2 regions of the Aminobacter sp. NyZ550 genome follow, and region 2 is predicted to be linked to the other one. Evidence: riboswitches for the same ligand, from Rfam matches in the RefSeq annotation. Region 2 holds a riboswitch; the other holds the start of a gene.
What was found. A riboswitch is a leader RNA that binds a small molecule or an ion and turns the genes downstream of it on or off. The one in region 2 is predicted to bind thiamine pyrophosphate.
Positions count from the first base shown of each region.

Region 1 (9,771 bases), 310 kb from region 2:
CCTCCTTGACCGAATGGCAGCCGGCGGTGTTGGGCAACACCCGGACGCCGAGCGACTGGACCAGCGACCAGAATTTTCCACCTGTCTTGCCGCCGGAAGTCTCGCGGCGCAGCGAGACAGTGACGATATCGGCGCCCGACGCTTTGATTGCTTCCGCCATGATCGCAGGCGAGGGGTAAAGTGCGGTGCCGAGGAGCAGGCGGGACGAAACCTGTTGTCCGTAGAGTTCGAGCACGGGTCAGCCTCCCTTCATCGGCGCAAGAATCTCAATGCGGTCGCCGTCGGCCAGGGCGCAGTCGTCGCGCTCCCGTGCCGGAACCACCTCGCCGTTCAGCGCGGTGGCCAGCCAACTGCCCTCGTAGTCGAGCTCAGTCAGCAGCGCCGCCAGCGTGCCGGCCGCGACCTCGTGGCTTTCGCCGTTAACGGTGAGCTTCATGGGCGAGCTCCTTTTTCGTCTTGTGGCCCAGGATCATGTCGGTGGCCTGCCGCGCCATCTCAGGCGCGAGCAGGAAGCCGTGGCGGTAGAGGCCGTTGATGCGGATCGTGTTGCCGTCGCGCTCGACACGCGGCAAATTGTCGGCAAAGGCTGGCCGCACACCGACACCCGTCTCGATGAGTTCAGCTTCGCCGAAAGCCGGATGCAGCGCATAGGCGGCGTTGAGCAGTTCCATCACTGAACGCGCGGTGGTCGGCCCGGTCACGTCGCTTTCGAGCATCGTCGCGCCGACCATGAACAGGTTGCCGGAGCGCGGCACGACATAGACGGGCACGCGCGGATGCAAGAGCCGTACCGGGCGCGCCAGCGAAATGTCAGACGTCCTGAGGATCAGCATCTCACCGCGCACGCCGCGCAGGCCCGGGCTCGGGTCTGCCAGGCCTGTGCAGTCGGCCTCGATGTCAGGCTCGCCGGGTGCCAGCACGGCGCCGTAGCCGAACTCGAAGCGCACGCCCAATTGCACCAGCTTTTGCTGCAGCCCGAGCATCGCCTTGCGCGGATCGACATGCGCCTCCTCGGTGAAGAACAGTGCGCGTCCGAAACGTCCTTCGAGGTCAGGCTCGAGTGCTGCGATCGTATCGGCGTCAACCTCGCGAAAGCCGGACGTTCGGCGGCCGAAGCGGTCGAGTTCACCCGCGTCCCGGGCTGGCGCCACGACCAGCGTACCGTTGCGCATGACATGCCCGGGCAGGGCGGCGGACCACCAGTCGGCGGCATCCCGTCCGAGCGAAAGCACCATCTCTTCGGCGCTCTCGCGTTCGCACCAGGGCGCCAGCATGCCGCCGGCCTGCCATGAGGCATTGCCGGCGATCTGCTTGCGCTCCTCGACAACGGTCACGCTTGCGCCGCGCGTGGCCAGCTCATGTGCGAGCGTCAGCCCGGCGACGCCCGCACCGCGGATCCGCACCTTCATGGCTGGCCTGCCGTCTCCGCGGGTTCGGCGCTTTCCACCGGCATGTAGAGGTCGCCGCCGTCGCGGTACTTTGCCGCCATCGCTGCCAGCCCTTCCTTCTGCGCCTCGGCGCGGATGTCGTGGGAGATCCGCATCGAGCAGAATTTGGGGCCGCACATGGAGCAGAAATGCGCCACCTTGTGCGCCTCCTTGGGCAAGGTCTGGTCGTGGTAGGAACGCGCCGTCTCCGGGTCGAGCGACAGGTTGAACTGGTCTTCCCAGCGGAACTCGAAGCGCGCCCGCGACAGCGCGTCGTCCCTGACCTTGGCGGCCGGATGGCCCTTGGCGAGGTCGGCGGCGTGTGCTGCGATCTTGTAGGTGATGACGCCGACCTTGACGTCGTCGCGGTCGGGCAGGCCAAGATGCTCCTTGGGCGTGACGTAGCAGAGCATCGCCGTGCCGAACCAGCCGATCATCGCAGCGCCGATGCCCGAGGTGATGTGGTCGTAGCCGGGTGCGATGTCGGTGGTCAAAGGCCCGAGCGTGTAGAAGGGCGCCTCGCCGCAGACTTCCAACTGCTTGTCCATGTTCTCCTTGATCTTGTGCATCGGCACATGGCCGGGGCCCTCGATCATCACCTGGCAGTCCTTGGCCCAGGCGATCTTGGTGAGTTCGCCGAGCGTCTCCAGTTCGGCGAACTGGGCGGCGTCGTTGGCGTCCGCAATCGAGCCGGGACGCAGGCCGTCGCCGAGCGAAAAGGCGACGTCATAGGTTCGGCAGATGTCGCAGATCTCCTCGAAATGCTCGTAGAGGAAGCTCTCCTTGTGGTGATGCAGGCACCATTTGGCCATGATCGAGCCGCCGCGCGAGACGATGCCGGTGACGCGGTCAACTGTCAGGTGGATGTAGGCGAGCCGCACGCCGGCATGGATGGTGAAATAGTCGACGCCCTGCTCGGCCTGCTCGATGAGCGTGTCGCGGAACACCTCCCAGGTCAGGTCCTCGGCGATGCCTCCGACCTTCTCCAGCGCCTGGTAGAGCGGCACCGTGCCGATCGGCACCGGCGCGTTGCGGATGATCCAGTCACGGATGTTGTGGATGTTGCGGCCGGTCGACAAGTCCATCACCGTGTCGCCGCCCCAGCGTGTCGCCCACACCATCTTCTCGACTTCCTCGGCCATCGACGAGGTGACGGCGGAATTGCCGATATTGGCGTTGATCTTGACCAGGAAATTGCGGCCGATGATCATCGGCTCGCTCTCGGGGTGGTTGATGTTGGAGGGGATGATGGCGCGGCCGCGGGCGACCTCGTCGCGGACGAATTCCGGGGTGACGAAATCGGGAATGACGGCGCCGAAGCTCTCGCCGTCGCGTTGAAGCTTGGCCCGGATCTGCTCGCGGCCGAGGTTCTCGCGGATGGCGACGAATTCCATTTCGGGCGTGACGATGCCGGCGCGGGCATAAGCAAGCTGGGTGACGGCGCGGCCGCCGGTGGCGCGCAGCGGGGCGTTGCGAACCGGGAATTCCGGCGTCAGCCTTTCGCCGGAGACGAAGCCATTGTCCTCAGCCTTGACCGCGCGGCCTTCATAACGCTCGACGTCGCCGCGGGCGATGATCCAGTCTTCGCGCAGCCGCGGCAGGCCGCGCTCGATGTCTGTTGTCACCGACGTGTCGGTGTAGGGGCCTGACGAATCATAGACGGTGACCGGCGGCTCGCCGGCGCTCGGATGAACCGAGATCTCGCGCATCGGCACACGGATGTCGGGATGTAGCTTGCCTGGCTTGTAGACCTTCCGCGACGCGGGAAGTTCGCCAACGGTGACTGATGGGGTGTGGGCATTCATGAGTGAGCCTCCTGGTTGGAGACCCAGTCCATGCGATGAGAAGGAGGAGAGGTTTTGCCTGGGGACTTCGGGCAAGAATGAGCCCGAATGCCTTAGCCGGATATCCGGCCTGCTGCGCCTCGCACCGTCCCTACGCCAGTATGAACTGGATCAGGTTCAACGGGTCACTGCGCTGCGCGAGCCAGCAGAATCTCAGCCCCTTGTCGGGACCCCCCTGGTGAGCCCTAAGCATGGAGGCGGAACCGGCGTCGTGTCAACGGCCTTTCGCCGAGGCCGAGAGAATGCCAAAGTCGGGGGCATCGAGACCCATTGCGGTTTCGAAGACGATCGGATAATAGGTCAGCGTTACTGACGTAAATTGTCTGCCGCGCAGGGAGGACCATTTGGCCTGCGCACGCGACAGGAGGAGCATCCGTGACGGACAATCCCGCGCCGCTGAAGTTCCATGTGCCCGAGCCGGAAGTGCGCCCGGGCGGCACCCCCGACTTCTCAAATGTGCCGATCCCCAAGGCGGGTTCGGTCGACAGGCCGCCGGTCGACGTCGATCCCAGGACGATCCGCGACCTGGCTTATTCGATCATCCGCGTGCTCAATCGCGAAGGCGATGCCGTAGGTCCATGGGCCGGTACGCTGACCGACGAGGAGCAGCTCGAAGGGCTGCGCCACATGATGACGCTGCGCTCCTTCGACGCGCGCATGCAGATGGCGCAGCGACAGGGCAAGACCTCTTTCTACATGCAGCATATGGGCGAGGAGGCGGTCAGCTGCGCCTTCCGCAAGGCGCTCGTTCAGGGCGACATGAACTTCCCGACCTATCGCCAGGCCGGCCTGCTGATCGCCGGCGGCTATCCGATGGTCGACATGATGAACCAGATCTATTCCAACGAGATGGATCCGCTGAAGGGCCGCCAGCTGCCGATCATGTATTCGGCCAAGGATCACGGTTTCTTCTCGATTTCCGGCAACCTGACCACCCAGTATATCCAGGCGGTGGGCTGGGCGATGGCATCCGCCATCAAGGGGGACACCAAGATCGCTGTCGGCTGGGTCGGTGACGGCGCCACCGCCGAGAGCGACTTCCACGCCGCACTTGTCTTCGCCTCGACCTACAAGGCGCCCGTCGTCCTCAACATCGTCAACAACCAGTGGGCGATCTCGACCTTCCAGGGCATCGCCCGCGGCGGCTCCGGCACGTTTGCGGCGCGTGGGCTTGGGTTTGGCATCGCGGCCTTGCGTGTCGACGGCAACGACTATCTCGCTGTCCATGCGGTGGCGAAATGGGCGACGGAGCGGGCCAGGCTCAATCTCGGGCCGACGCTGGTCGAATATGTCACCTACCGTGTCGGCGCACATTCCACGTCAGATGATCCATCCGCTTACCGGCCCAAGACAGAGTCCGATGCCTGGCCGCTGGGTGACCCGGTGATCCGGCTGAAGAACCACCTGATCAAGCGTGGCCTATGGTCGGACGAGCGCCACAAGCAGACCGAGGCGGAAATCCTCGAGGCGGTGATCACGGCGCAGAAGGAAGCCGAGAGCCACGGCACGCTGCATGCCGGCGGCAAGCCGTCGACGCGTGACATGTTCGAGGGCGTCTATGCCGAGATGCCGCCGCATCTCCGTCGCCAGCGCCAGAAGGCGGGAGTGTAGCCGATGCCGCGCATGACAATGATCGAGGCCATCCGCAGCGCCATGGATGTCGCCATGGGCCGCGATGACAACGTCGTCGTTTTCGGCGAGGACGTCGGCTATTTCGGTGGCGTCTTCCGCTGCACCCAGGGTCTTCAGCAGAAATACGGTCGGGAGCGCTGTTTCGACGCGCCGATCAGCGAATTGGGCATCGTCGGTGCCGCCGTCGGCATGGCTGCCTATGGCCTCAAGCCATGTATCGAAATCCAGTTCGCCGACTACGTCTATCCAGCATATGACCAGATCGTTTCGGAAGCGGCACGGTTGCGATACCGCTCCAGTGGCGAGTTCACCTGTCCGATCGTCATCCGCATGCCCACTGGCGGCGGCATCTTCGGCGGCCAGACCCACAGCCAGAGCCCTGAAGCGCTGTTCACCCATGTTTCCGGCCTCAAGGTGGTCGTGCCGTCCAATCCGCTCGACGCCAAGGGCCTGCTGATCGCCTCGATCGAAGACCCGGATCCGGTGATCTTTCTGGAGCCGAAACGATTGTACAACGGCCCCTTCGATGGCCATCACGACCGCCCCGTCACGGCATGGTCGAAGCATGAGTTGGGCGAGGTGCCTGATGGGCACTACACCACCCCGCTCGGCAAGGCAGAGATCCGTCGGCCGGGTTCCGCCGTCACCGTTCTCGCTTATGGCACCATGGTCTATGTCGCCCAGGCGGCGGCCGAGGAGACAGGTATCGATGCCGAAGTCATCGACCTCCGGACGCTTTTGCCGCTCGATCTCGAGACCATCGTCGCCTCGGTCAAGAAAACCCGCCGCTGCGTGGTGGTGCATGAGGCGACGCTGACCTCCGGCTTCGGCGCCGAGCTCGTGTCGCTGGTGCAGGAAAACTGCTTCTACCATCTCGAAGCACCCGTCGCCCGGGTTACCGGTTGGGACACGCCCTATCCGCATGCCCAGGAATGGGACTACTTCCCCGGACCCAAGCGTGTCGGCGAAGCTTTGATCGAAACGATGGAGGCCTGAGCATGGGCGAACATGTCATCAAGCTTCCCGATGTCGGCGAAGGCGTGGCCGAGGCTGAGCTTGTCGAATGGCACGTCAAGATCGGCGACCTCGTGCGCGAGGACGCGGTGCTTGCCGCCGTCATGACCGATAAGGCAACGGTCGAGATCCCGTCGCCGGTCGACGGCGAAATTGTCTGGCTCGGCGCCGAGATCGGCGACACGGTTCCGGTCGGCTCGCCGATTGTCAGGATAAAGGTCGCCGGCGATGCGCCGTCGACCGCAGAGCCGGCCGCCGAATCCAAGCCGGAGGCCAAGGCGCCAGAAGCTGCCAAAGCCTCTGCTGAGCCGGCTAAGAAAGAAGAAGAAAAAACGCCAGCCACCCCGAAGCCTGCCGCTACCACAGCAGCCCTCAAGCCTGTGCCGCGTGCCACGACCGGCCTGCCGCGTCCCGAAGGCGAGCGTCCGCTCGCCTCTCCTGCCGTCAGGCTACGCGCCAGGGAGGCAGGCATCGACCTGCGCCAGGTGCCGGGTACCGGTCCCGCCGGGCGCGTCACCCACGAGGATCTCGATGCGTTCGCCGCCCGTGGTGCTGCCGTCGTCGTCGCGGGTCTCCAGGAAAAGACCGGCGTCGAGGAGGTCAAGGTCATCGGCCTGCGCCGGCGCATCGCCGAGAAGATGGCGCTGGCCAAGTCGCGCATCCCGCACATCACCTATGTCGAGGAGGTCGACGTCACGGCACTCGAGGAGCTGCGCGCCAAGCTCAACGCTTCGAAGAAGCCCGAGCGCGCCAAGCTAACCATCCTGCCGTTCCTGATGCGGGCGCTGGTCAAGGCCGTCGGCGAGCAGCCGCAGCTCAACGCCGTTTATGACGACGACGCCGGCATCATCCATCGCCATGCCGGCGTGCATATCGGCATGGCCGCCCAGACGCCGGGCGGGCTGATGGTGCCTGTGGTCAAGCATGCCGAGGCGCGCGACCTCTGGGATTGTGCCGCCGAGGTCAACCGTCTTGCCGAGGCCGCCAAGGCTGGCACGGCAACGCGCGAGGAGCTGACCGGCTCGACCATCACCATCACCTCGCTCGGTGCGATGGGCGGCGTCGCCACCACGCCCGTTATCAACTACCCGGAAGTGGCGGTCGTCGGCGTCAACAAGATCATGATCCGGCCGATGTGGGACGGCACCCAGTTCGTGCCGCGCAAGATGATGAACCTGTCCTCCAGCTTCGACCATCGCGTCATCGACGGCTGGGACGCAGCGGTCTTCGTCCAGCGCATCAAGGCGCTGCTCGAAGCGCCGGCAATGATCTTCGTGGAGGGCTGAGGCTGTGAAGGAAATCTCCTGCAAGCTTCTGATCATCGGTGCCGGACCCGGCGGCTATATCTGCGCCATCCGCGCTGGCCAGCTCGGCATCGACACCGTCATCGTCGAAGCCGTCAAGCCCGGTGGCACCTGCCTCAATGTCGGCTGCATCCCCTCCAAGGCGATGATCCATGCCGCCGACGAATATCTCAAGGTCTCGGAGATGGCGGCGGGCACAAGCCCGCTCGGCATCTCCCTGTCGGCACCGGCACTCGATCTCGCCAGGACCGTTGCCTGGAAAGACCGCATCGTCGGCCGCCTGACGACAGGCGTTGCCGGCCTGCTCAAGAAGGCCCGGGTCAAGTCGGTGCAGGGCTGGGCGCGCTTCCGCGACGGCAAGACCGTCGAGGTCGACACCGAGACCGGCCTGCAGGTGATCCGCGCCGAAACCATCGTCATCGCCACCGGCTCGGTGCCTGTCGAATTGCCGTTCCTGCCCTTCGGTGGATCGGTGATCTCGTCGACCGGGGCGCTGGCACTCAAGCAGGTGCCGCAAGCGCTCGCCGTCGTCGGCGGCGGCTACATCGGCCTTGAGCTCGGCACTGCCTTTGCGAAGCTCGGTTCGAAAGTCACAATCGTCGAAGCCTTGCCGCGCATCCTGCCGCAATATGATGCCGAGCTGACCCGGCCCGTCGCCAAAAGGCTCGAAGCGCTCGGCGTCAAGGTGATGACAGGCGCCAAGGCCAAGGGGCTTTCAGCCAAGGGCGATGCGCTGCTGGTCGAGGCCGCCGACGGCAGCGAGCAGAAGATTGCGGCCGACAAGGTGCTAGTGACTGTCGGGCGCAAGCCGCTGGTTGAAGGCTGGGGCCTCGAGGAGATCGACCTCGACCGCGACGGCCGCTTCATCCGCATCGACGAGCAATGCCGCACCTCGATGCGCGGCATCTATGCCATCGGCGACGTTACCGGCGAGCCGATGCTGGCGCACCGCGCCATGGCCCAGGGCGAAATGGTCGCCGAGATCGTCGCCGGCCACAAGCGCAGCTGGGACAAGCGCTCGATCCCCGCCGTCTGCTTCACCGATCCGGAGGTCGTCACCGCGGGCCTTTCACCCGACGAGGCCAAGGCGCTCGGCATCGAGATCAAGTCGTCGTCATTCCCGTTCTCGGCCAATGGCCGGGCGATGACCTTGCTCGGCGAAGACGGGTTCGTGCGCATCGTTGCCCGCGCCGACAACCATCTGGTGCTCGGCATCCAGGCCGTCGGCACCGGTGTCTCCGAGCTTTCCTCTGCCTTCAGCCTGGCGATCGAGATGGGCGCCAGGCTGGAAGACATCGCCGGCACCATCCATGCTCACCCGACCCAGGGCGAAGCCTTCCTTGAGGCAGCACTGCGTACGCTCGGCCACGCGCTGCACATCTGATGCCCTATCCCGATTTGGACGCGGCCTTGCGCCGCGTCCCCTCCTGCCTTGCCCAATCAGCCAAGCTGGGCTAACAAGCCCACGCACTGGACGACCAGTGCCTAGTACGTTCGGGGACGGCCCCATCCAGGAGATGGCGCCGCAGACTTGTCACCTGAACTGATTCACCCCTTGAAACCGCGAAAACATGCAGCCTCCGCGCGGCGGACTGCTTTGTGCGCTCGACCCTGTCAGGCTTCCGGATCGGGTTCCGGGGCGCGCGCTTTCGCATTCGCATTGACCAGACCGGAGAGGCGCCATGGCCGGACCGATAGAACAATTTGAAATCAAGCCGATCTTCACCCTGTTCGAGTTTGCCGGCCAGGAGATCGCCTTCACCAACTCCGCCGCCCATATGGTCGGCGTCGCGGTGTTCGGCGGGCTGTTCCTGCTGGTCTCGACCAGCGCCCGCGCCCTTGTGCCGACCCGGCTGCAGTCGATCACCGAGCTGATCTACGAATTCGTCTCCAGGACCTTGCGCGAAAATGCCGGCGAGGGCGGCATGACATTTTTCCCGCTGGTGTTTTCGCTGTTCGTCTTCATCCTGATCGCCAATCTGGCCGGCATGTTTCCTTATGCCTTCACGGTCACCAGCCACATCATCGTCACCTTCTCTTTCGCCATGATCGTGTTCGGCACGGTGACGCTCTATGGCATCTGGAAAAACGGGCTCGGTTTTTTCAGGCTGTTTTTGCCATCCGGCGTGCCGCTGGCTTTGGCGCCGATCATCGTGCCGATCGAGATCGTTTCCTACATCTCGCGGCCGATCAGCCATTCGGTGCGCCTTTTTGCCGTCATGCTGGCCGGTCACATCACGCTCAAGGTCTTTGCCGGCTTTGTCGTCAGCCTCGGCAGCATGGGCACGCTCGGCATTTTCGCCGCCGTGCTGCCGCTTGCCATGACGGTTGCGCTGACGGCGCTCGAACTTCTGATGGCGGTGATCCAGGCCTACATCTTTACCATGCTGACCTGCATGTATCTCAACGACGCGCTGCACCCCGGGCACTGAACGGGCGCTGCCAAACAAAAACCCCGGCGCGAGGCCGGGGTTTTCTGTTCAGGGCTGGTTGGCCGGCTCACTCGCGCGGCGGCCAGACGTGGTCGCTCATCCCCATCTTGGGCTCGCC
Region 1 is NZ_CP114190.1:1,564,921-1,574,691, forward strand. It holds gene N7E70_RS07805 (thiazole synthase) at 1-235, opposite strand, end outside; gene thiS (sulfur carrier protein ThiS) at 239-436, opposite strand; gene thiO (glycine oxidase ThiO) at 420-1,409, opposite strand; gene thiC (phosphomethylpyrimidine synthase ThiC) at 1,406-3,232, opposite strand; TPP riboswitch at 3,342-3,458, opposite strand; gene N7E70_RS07825 (3-methyl-2-oxobutanoate dehydrogenase (2-methylpropanoyl-transferring) subunit alpha) at 3,647-4,882, shown strand; gene N7E70_RS07830 (alpha-ketoacid dehydrogenase subunit beta) at 4,886-5,899, shown strand; gene N7E70_RS07835 (dihydrolipoamide acetyltransferase family protein) at 5,902-7,203, shown strand; gene lpdA (dihydrolipoyl dehydrogenase) at 7,208-8,605, shown strand; gene N7E70_RS07845 (F0F1 ATP synthase subunit A) at 8,904-9,653, shown strand; gene N7E70_RS07850 (hypothetical protein) at 9,721-9,771, opposite strand, start outside.
Region 1: linked by a shared signal. The riboswitch ahead of thiC (phosphomethylpyrimidine synthase ThiC) and the one ahead of thiB (thiamine ABC transporter substrate binding subunit) in region 2 are both predicted to bind thiamine pyrophosphate.

Region 2 (9,771 bases):
CTGGTGGATTCGCGCCTCGATGCAGGACTATATCCTGCGCAACTGGTCGATCGTCCGTGGCGGCACGAGTTCGGCGCAGAAGTCGCTGTTCTTCAACCTGCGGCGCATGCGCGCCCGGCTCGCCCAGGGCGGCGACCCGCTCGGCGGCACCGCAGCCTATCAGGAGATTTCGGTAGCCCTTGGCGTGTCGGAAGCCGACGTCGCGCTGATGGACATGCGGTTGTCGGTGCCCGACACCTCGCTCAATGCGCCGCTCAGCGACGATGGCGATTCGGGCGAACGGATGGATCTGCTGGTCTCGGACGATCCCTTGCCGGACGAGCTGGTCGGCGAGGCGATCGACATCGAGCGCCGCTCGGGATGGCTGCATGACGCGCTCACCGTGCTCAATGCGAGGGAACTGCAGATCATCGAAGAACGTCGGCTGACGGAGGAAGGTGCTACGCTGGAAGAGCTCGGCACCTCGCTCGGCATCTCGAAGGAGCGGGTTCGCCAGATCGAGACCCGCGCCATGGAAAAGCTGAAATCAGCGCTGGAGCGGAGGAACCCGGCGTTCCAGGTCGCCTGAGCGCTGATCTCCTGGACCTGCATCGTGCTTGCCGAACGTCCCGATTTCCGGGCCGATGCGCTACCGGTCGGTGACGATCTTGACCTTGTCGCCGGCGGAGACCGAGGCGCCGGGCGCCAGCGCATTCAGAACCCTGAACAGGTCGAGCTTGCGGTCGACGCCGACCATGCTGGCGGCGAGCGAGCCCATGTTCTGGCCGGGCTGGACGGTGACGACGCGGATGCGCAACGGCTTCAGACCAGCCTTCTCCGCTGCCGTCATGACCCGGAAGCTGGAGCTGACCGAACGGGCGATCTGGTCCAGCGCGGTGCTGGCCGTCGGAGCGGCCGTCAGCAGGCGATAGACCTGCGCGCCATTGCGGATCACGACGATATCGAACTGCCAGCCTTCGGCGCTGGCGCGGGCGAAGGCCGCCTCGTTGCCGTTGATCGTATCGGCGCGCACGCTCGACGGGTCGAGGCCTGCGACCCAGCCGCTCTTGACGTAGTCGGTCAGTGGCAGCTTGGCGTCGATCGCCACGCCATCGAAGCGGATAGCCGTATTGTCAGGTCCGGTCGCTGTGACGGCGGCTGCCGTGTTGTCGATGACAAAGCCTTGCGGCACGGCAAACGAGATGCCGAGCTTGGGGTGCATGAAGGTGGTGCCGCGCACATAACCTTCGTCGGGCGTATCGCCGAACAGCAGGCCGTCGATGCCGGCGAGGAAGGAATCGCGATCGCGGCGGCCGATGCCGGGCGCGCCGAACTGGCGGGCGTGGCGCTGGGCAAGGTCGATGCGCTGCGGCGCGTTGGGGTGGCTCGCCAGGAAGTCGAGGCTGGCGTCGGTGGCGCCGCTGACCGCGCGCAGGTCGGAGTAGGCGGCCATCGACTGCAGGAAGCGTCCTGCGGCAAACGGATCGTAGCCGGCCTGGCCGCTCATCTTGATGCCGATGCCGTCGGCTTCCAGCTCCTGATTGCGCGAGAACTGGGCGAGCCGGAGCTTGCCGCGGATCAGCGCTGCCTTGGCGGTCGGGCTTTCGCCGAGCACGTCGGTGACGACCTTGGTCGCCAACACTTCCTCGGCTTCCTTCTGCTGACGCTGGATGCCGTGGTTGGCAGTGACGTGGCCCATCTCGTGCGAGATGACGGCGGCAAGCTCGGCCGAATCATTGGCCAGCGCCAGCAGGCCGCGCGTCACGTAGAGATAGCCGCCGGGCAGCGCAAAGGCATTGACGTTGGGCGAGTTCAGGATGGTGATGCGGTAGGTCTGGTTCGGGTTGCTCGACACGGTGGTCAAGCTGCCGACAACCTTGGCGACCATGCGCTCAAGCTTGGGATCCGAATACTCGCCGCCATAGGTCGCCAGAATGCGCGGATGCTGCGCCTTGGCGATCTCGGCGAGCTTGTCGTTGCGGGTGACGTTGTCGACGGTGACAGGATTGTTGGACGGCTGGAAGCCTGACTCGCGGACATCGGAGGGGTTGAGTATCTGGCAACCCGAGACAAGCGCCGACAGCGCGACGGCAACCATCAGGCGCGCATAGCGGGGCGTTCTCGTCTCGATCAACATGTCGCGGCAGGTGGGCAGAGCTCGCGTCCTTTCGAAGTCTTCAGGCGGCAGGCAAAACAGAAGCGGGCCCGACCAGATGGACGTAGCCACAGACGACTCGCCGACACAATAAGGCCGATACCGCCAATGTGGCGATTTGGCTGTAAATTATGTCCGCTTCCGGGCAACCCGGCGTGATCGCATCATCACCGTTCACCGCCGATATAGTGTCTGAACGCTTCAGGTCCAGCATTGGTGAAGAAATCCGCAGTCTTTCCAGCCGCCGCGACAGTGCCAGCTTCGACGAAAACCATGTTTTTGGCCAGTTTTCGGGCATCTTCGGGCTGGTGTGTCACGAAAAGCACGGTCATGCCGCGTTCTGCATGAAGGCTCGCCACGAGATCCAGCATATCCTCGCGCAATGCTGGTCCAAGCGAGGCAAAGGGTTCATCCAGCAGGAGAATCGGCCGGTCGCGGACAAGGACGCGCGCCAGCGCCACGCGCTGGCGTTCGCCGCCCGACAGTTCGCGGGGCAGGCGCTTCTCCATGCCGGCGAGGCCGACGCGTGTCAGTGCGGTTGCCACGTCCCGCCTGTCGGCAGTGTCCAGGCGCAGCGCAGGCGAGCGACCGAGCCCGACATTCTTCTCGACGTCGAGGTGGGCAAAGAGGTTGTTTTCCTGGAAAACCATCGACACCGGCCGCTCGGATGGCGGTGCGATCGTCACGTCGACGTCGCCGATCAACACGCGGCCTTCGCGCGGTATCTCAAAGCCGGCGACGAGGTTGAGCAATGTCGACTTGCCGGCGCCGCTCGGTCCCATGATCGCGGTGATCTCGCCCGGTGCAAAGGTCACGTCGAAGCGCACCATGGTGTCGCTATAGCTGAACACCACATGGTCGAGGCGTACCACGGCACTGGTCGAGGTCATTTCGCAGTCTCCCTGCCGAGGCGGTCGGCGAGCATCGTCAACGCCAGGCACAACAGGCCGAGCATCAATGCAAGTCCCGCCGCGTCATCGGTGCGGTAGCTGCCCATGCGGGCGAGCAAAAGGTAGGGCAAGGTCTGCACCGCGTCGCTGCCGAACAGCGCGATGACACCGAGATCGCCGAGCGACAGCGCCATGGCAAAGGAGAATGCCGTTGCAAGCGGGCGCTTGAGCACCGGCCAGTCGATCAACCGCAGCCTGTTCCAGCCTGAGATGCCGAGCTGGGCGCACAGCCTTTCGTGACGTTCGCTGGCCGCATCATAGGCAGGGCGGACGGCGCGGACGGCAAATGGCATGGCCATAACGGCGTTGACGGTGACGACCATGAATGGCGCCAGCGAAAACACCTCGACCGACTGCCGCACCAGCACGAACCAGCCGGCACCGATGACGATCGGCGGCACCACCAATACGAAGCCGGCGCCGGTGTCGGTGAAGCGTTCGAGCAATGTCTTTTCGCCGCCTGTCCTGCTGCCGGCCAGTGCCCGGCGCGCCATGACGAGGGACAGCGCAAGCATGGTTGCGAGTGTTGCCGACAGCGTCGCAAGCACGATGCTGGTACGTGTCGCACGCTGCACCGCCGCTTCGCCGGCGAGGCGGCCGAGATTGGCCTCAAGCCCGGAGACGATTGTCGCCAGCATCGGCCCACCGACGAAGACGAGCGCCACAACGATGATGGCGGTGTTGAGCGCCTTCTCGCCGGTCTTTGCCTTGATGTAGTTGCGCTGGGCCACCGGCAGGTTGGCGTCGCCGGTCGTGTTGGCACCGAGCCGCATCAGCGCCAGAACCACAACTGCCGTGAGCGCGATCTGCAGCAGGGTCAGGGCGACTGCGCGCGCGGGGTCGAAGTCGAAGCGCAACGCCTGATAGATCGCAACCTCAAGCGTTGTTGCGGCCGGGCCGCCGCCGAGCGTCAGCACGATGGTGAAGGAGGTGATGCACAGCATGAAAACGAGGCCCGCAATGCCGGGCAAGGCTGCTCGGATTGCCGGCCATTCGATCATGCGGAAGCTCGACCGTGCGCCCATGCCGAGCTGGCTCGCCAGCCGCCACTGGTCCGCCGGCACCGTCTGCAGCGCCTCCAGAATCAGCCGCGTCGCCAGCGGCAGGTTGAAGAAGACATGGGCAACGAGAATGCCGGACAGCCCATAGATGCCGGGCCAGGTGCCGCCGGTCAGCGCCGCCAGCGGTTCAGCGAAATAGCCGGCGCGGCCGTAGAGCGACAGGATGCCAAGGGCTGCGACGATCGCCGGCAAGGCGAGGGGAACGGCAAACAGGCGCAGGATCAGCGCGCGGCCGGGAAAGGCGGAATGCCGTGCGAGCGCTCGGGCAACGAAGATCGCCGGCACAACCGACAGCAAGGTCGACAGCAGCGCCTGCCACAGGGTGAAACGGGCAATGCGGAAGAGATAGGAATCGAAGGCGTCGGCAGCACCTTGTGGATTGCGTGCGGCCTCGATGCCAAGACCGGCAAATGCGCCGCCGATCAGGATGCCGATGGCCGCCAGCGCGATGATGCCGGCGGCAATGCGGGGGTCTGTACGGCTCACCGACATGCGGGGCCGCGATTGGCTAGGCGCAGGTGCGGCAGCCGCGATGGGTCGCGCTCTGTCCCACCCCCCTCTGGCCTGCCGGCCATCTCCCCCGCAAGGGGGGAGATCAGCGGCTTGGATGCCCACGCACCACCGGCAACCTCTGGGGTTGGCGAGAGCCATTCCACTACCAATCTCCCCCCTTGCGGGGGAGATGGCCGGCAGGCCAGAAGGGGATGTTCAAGCGCAACCATGGCAGGTCGACAGAGCCTTACTTGCTCATCACGCCGAGCCACTCGTCGACCCATGCCTTGCGGTTGGCAGCCACCTCGTCGGCGCTGAAGATCAGCGTCTTGGTCGGCTTCACCAGCTTGTCGAAGGCAGGGTTGAGCGGCTTGTCGGTCTTGCCGGCGGGCAGCATCCAGTTGGTTTCGGGTACGGCGTCCTGGAAGCCTGGGCTGGTCATGAAGGCCATGAACTTTTCGGCCAGCGGGTTCTTGGCGCCGGTCGTGGTGATGCCGGCGACCTCGATCTGCAGGTAGTGGCCTTCCTCGAAGGACGCCGCCTGGTAACGCTCGGTGTTCTCGGCGACCATGTGGTAGGCTGGCGACGTGGTGTAGGACAGCACCATCGGCGCCTCGCCCTTGGTGAACAGGCCATAGGCCTCGCTCCAGCCCGGGGTGACGGTCAGCACGCGGCCCTTGAGCTTGGCCCAGGCTTCCGGCGCCTTGTCGCCATAGACCGACTTGACCCAGAGCAGCAGGCCGAGGCCCGGCGTCGAGGTGCGCGGATCCTGGATCGCGATCTTTTCTTCCGGATTGCCCTCGACAAGTTCCTTCAGGCTTTTCGGCGGGTCCTTCAGCGTCTCGGTGTCATAGACGACGGCGAAGTAGCCGTAGTCGTAAGGAACGAAGGTGTCGTCCTTCCAGTCACCCGGAACCTTGACGTCGGCGCCGGCGGCACCATGCGGTGCAAACAGGCCGGTGGCCTTGGCTTCGGCTGTCAGATTGGTGTCGAGGCCAAGCACGATGTCGGCCTTGGTCGATGCACCTTCGAGCTTGACGCGGTTGAGCAGTGCTACGCCATCGGCGACCGAGACGAAGTCGACAGTGCAGGCGCAGTCGGCTTCGAAGGCCTTCTTGACCTGCGGGCCGGGGCCCCACTCGGAGGTGAAGCTTTCATAGGTGTAGACGGTAAGCTTGCCTTCGGCAGCGGCAGGGAAAGCAACCGTGGCCAGCGCCAGGGCGGAAGTCATGGACAGGATCAACGAGCGCATCGGCGCCTCCTTCATAGGTGTTGAAAGGGAATTTGAAGCGCCGGGCGTCCGAAGCATCTAATCCCTCCGCCGGTACAAGCCGGATCAGGTTCAGCGGGTTGGCCGGGACGGTTCCCTATGCCTCTCAGCCGGCACGCAATTGCGCGACCGGCACCCCGTTAGAGCGGTTCAACAAATAGGCTCGCGCATCAGGCCACGCAAGCGGTAGTTTGCCGGCCACCGACCGCGTCGCGGCCTTCCGTTTCGGCTGCCGGGCTGGTAATGCGCATGCCATGACCCGGTTCACCATACTTCTCGGCGGCGAGCTTTTCCGCACCCCGCGCCTCGACCGCCAGGTGGCGGGCAGCAGGGTGATTGCGGCAGATGCCGGTATCCGCCATGCCGCCACGCTCGGGCTGATGCCGGAACTGTGGCTCGGCGACTTCGATTCCGTGCCGGTAGATCTCGACCCGCGTTTTGCCGACCTGCCGCGGGCGACCTTTCCGGCCGAAAAGGACAGGACCGACGGTGAACTGGCCATCGATGCCGCGCTTCGGCTCGGCGCGACCTCGCTGGTGCTTGTCGGCGCCTTCGGCGGCGCCCGCGCCGACCACGCCTTCCTTCATTTCGCTCTTGCGCTCAGGCTTGCCGAAGCCGGCATCGAGGTGCTGCTGAGCAGCGGGCGCCAGGAGGCTTTGCCGCTCCTGCCCGGCAGCGCAGGCTTCGACTATGAAGACGGCATGCTGTTTTCGGTGCTCGCCTTCTCCGAGCTGACCGGGCTGTCCGAACAGGGCGCCAAGTGGCCGCTCGACAATGTCGACGTGCCGTTCGGTTCGTCGCTGACCCTTTCCAATGAAGTGCGGGGTCCGTTGCGGATTTCGCTCGGCAGCGGCCGTGCCCTACTCCTCGCTCATCCCTTTCCTGCCTCGGATTTCTGAAACATGGCGCCTCCGCTTCTCAATCTCGACGGCATCCGTCTGACCTTTGGCGGCACGCCGCTGCTCGATGGCGCCGCACTGACGGCCGCTGCCGGCGACAAGATCGCGCTTGTCGGCCGCAACGGCTCGGGCAAGTCGACGCTGCTCAAGATCGCGGCGGGCATGATCGAGCCGCAGGACGGCGTGGTGTTCCGCCAGCCGACGGCAACCATCCGCTACTTGCCGCAGATGCCCGACATGGACGGCTTCGCCTCTGTCCGCGCCTATGTCGAAGCCGGGCTCGGACCTGCTGACGATCCGCATCGCGCCACCTATCTGCTCGACCATCTCGGCCTGACCGGCGAAGAGTCCCCGGCCGACCTGTCGGGCGGCGAAGCGCGTCGCGCAGCCCTTGCCCGCGTCATGGCGCCCGAGCCCGACATCCTGCTGCTCGACGAGCCGACCAACCATCTCGACCTCGCGGTCATCGAATGGCTGGAAGAGGAGCTGATCCGCACCTCCTCGGCGCTGATCCTGATTTCGCACGACCGCCGCTTTCTCGAGCGCGTCAGCCGCAACACCGTCTGGCTCGATCGCGGCCAGACGCGCCGGCTCGACCGCGGCTTTGCCCATTTCGAGGAATGGCGCGACCAGATCCTCGAGGAGGAGGAGCGCGAGCAGCACAAGCTCGGCCGCCAGATCGTGCGCGAGGAGCATTGGCTGCGTTATGGCGTGACGGCGCGGCGCAAGCGCAACATGCGCCGGCTCGGCGAACTGCAGACGATGCGCCAGACGTTCCGCAGCCATCGCGGCGCCGAGGGCGTGGCGACCATGGTTGCCAGCGAGGCGGCAGAATCCGGCAAGCTGATCATCGAGGCCAAGAACATCGACAAGAGCTTTGGCGAGCTTTCAGTCGTCAAGGGTTTCTCGACCCGCATCCAGCGCGGCGATCGCGTCGGTCTCGTCGGCCCCAACGGTGCCGGCAAGACGACCTTGCTCAAGATGCTGACCGGCGAGTTGGAGCCCGATGCCGGCAGCGTGCGGCTTGGCGTCAATCTGGAGATCGCCACCCTCGACCAAAAGCGCGAGGCGGTCGATCCGAACGAAACGCTGTCGAGCTACCTGACCGATGGCCGTGGCGAAAACCTCGTCATCAATGGCGAGCAGCGCCACGTCGTCTCCTACATGAAGGACTTCCTGTTCAAGCCCGAGCAGGCGCGCACGCCGGTGCGCGAACTCTCCGGCGGCGAGCGTGCCCGGCTGATCCTGGCCCGCGTGCTGGCGCGTCCGGCAAACCTTCTGGTGCTCGACGAGCCGACCAACGATCTCGACATGGAGACGCTGGAACTGCTTCAGGAACTGGTCGCCGGTTTCGCCGGCACCGTCATCCTGGTCAGCCACGACCGCGATTTCCTCGACCGCACCGTCACCAGCATCATCGCGCCCGACGGCGAGGGCCGCTGGATCGAATATGCCGGCGGCTACGCCGACATGCTGGCCCAGCGCGGTGGCACCAAGCTCGACGACCGCAAGTCACGCAAGGCAGCCAATGGCCAGGCTTCTGCCGGCCGCAGTGACGTCGAAGCGCCCAAGGCCGCGTCGAAAAAGCTGTCGTTCAAACAGAAGTTCGCGCTCGAAAGCCTGCCCAAGAAGATGGAGGCGGTGACCGCTTCGATCTCGCGGCTGGAAAACCAGATCGCCGATCCGGCCTTCTACGAACGCGACCCCCACGGCTTCCAGAAGACCATTGCCGCGCTCGACAAGGAACGCGCGACGTTGACCGCTCTCGAGGAGGAATGGCTGGAGCTGGAGATGCTGCGCGAGGAATTGGAAGGCTAGCCAGGGGCCCTAGAGGCAGGCTTCGCAGATCGCCGCGATATGGCGATGATCGGTGCCGCAACAGCCGCCAAGAACCTTGATGTGGCCGAAGCCGTCCCGCATCGTCCGATAGCGGCGGGCGAGATCGGCAGGATCGCCGGGATCGAGCTCCGTTGCGGCATCGAGTTCGGCGTGGCTTTTTGTCGATGCGTTTGCCCGCACGCCGCCAATGCGCTGGACCCAGCTGCCGGCGTCCGCCAGCACGCTGTCGAAATGGCTGGGATGGGCGCAGTTGATCATGAAGTAGGCGGGCGCGCCGTCGGTCTCGTCATCGACGATCTCGATCGCTTCCGCCAGGCTTTCGCCCGATGGCAATCGCCCGTCAGTCTCTACCGTAAAGGAAATCACCGATGGCAGGCCCGCTTCCATGGCGGCACAGGCGATGCCGACCGCTTCCTCGGGGTAGTTCATGGTCACGGCGCTGATCATGTCGGCTCCGGCGTCGCGGAACGCGACGACCTGGTCGCGATGATAGTCCGAGGCCTCGACCGGCGTCATCTTCATCTCGGGACGGTAGCCGTCGCCACGTGGGCCGACCACACCGTTGACCGGCACCGTCATGCCGCGGGCAACGTAAGGCGCCCGCAGCGCTTTCGCCTGTGCGACGGCGCGACGATTAATGTCCGAAAGTGCCGTGCGGGAGTAGCCCAGCTTCTCGCCCCAGTCGGGATTGGCCCGCCATGTCGGCGTGTCCAGCACGAAGCTCACCCCGTGTTGCTCGGCGATATCGAGAAAGCGCCTGAAATAGCCGTCGAGCCTGTCGCGGCCGGCCGCATCGAGCAACAGCGGAAACGCCGCGAAACACGGCAGGTCCATCCCGTCCAGGAAGACCAACGTTGTCTCGAGGCCGCCGTCGGTGAGTGCGACGGAAGCGCCGAGATGCGGAAGATCTGTCGTCGCAGCGCACATGATATACCGAAGGCGTTCGGCTTTCCGTCGGCTGGGTCATATCCGTCAGCCTGGACGCGGCCGAACGCGTTCTTCAGCCTAACATCTTACTTCAGGGGTTTCTACTTTAAGCCGCCGGCTGGAATCTCTGGCGTGAGACGACGCGCGAGGACCGAAAGGTACGTCTCGGTCGTCGTGCAAGCGGCGGTCATAGTTGCCC
Region 2 is NZ_CP114190.1:1,255,832-1,265,602, forward strand. It holds gene N7E70_RS06195 (RNA polymerase factor sigma-32) at 1-568, shown strand, start outside; gene N7E70_RS06200 (M48 family metalloprotease) at 629-2,077, opposite strand; partial or broken gene thiQ (thiamine ABC transporter ATP-binding protein) at 2,264-3,024, opposite strand; gene thiP (thiamine/thiamine pyrophosphate ABC transporter permease) at 3,021-4,637, opposite strand; gene thiB (thiamine ABC transporter substrate binding subunit) at 4,885-5,889, opposite strand; TPP riboswitch at 5,934-6,057, opposite strand; gene N7E70_RS06220 (thiamine diphosphokinase) at 6,162-6,806, shown strand; gene N7E70_RS06225 (ABC-F family ATP-binding cassette domain-containing protein) at 6,810-8,624, shown strand; gene N7E70_RS06230 (homocysteine S-methyltransferase family protein) at 8,634-9,572, opposite strand.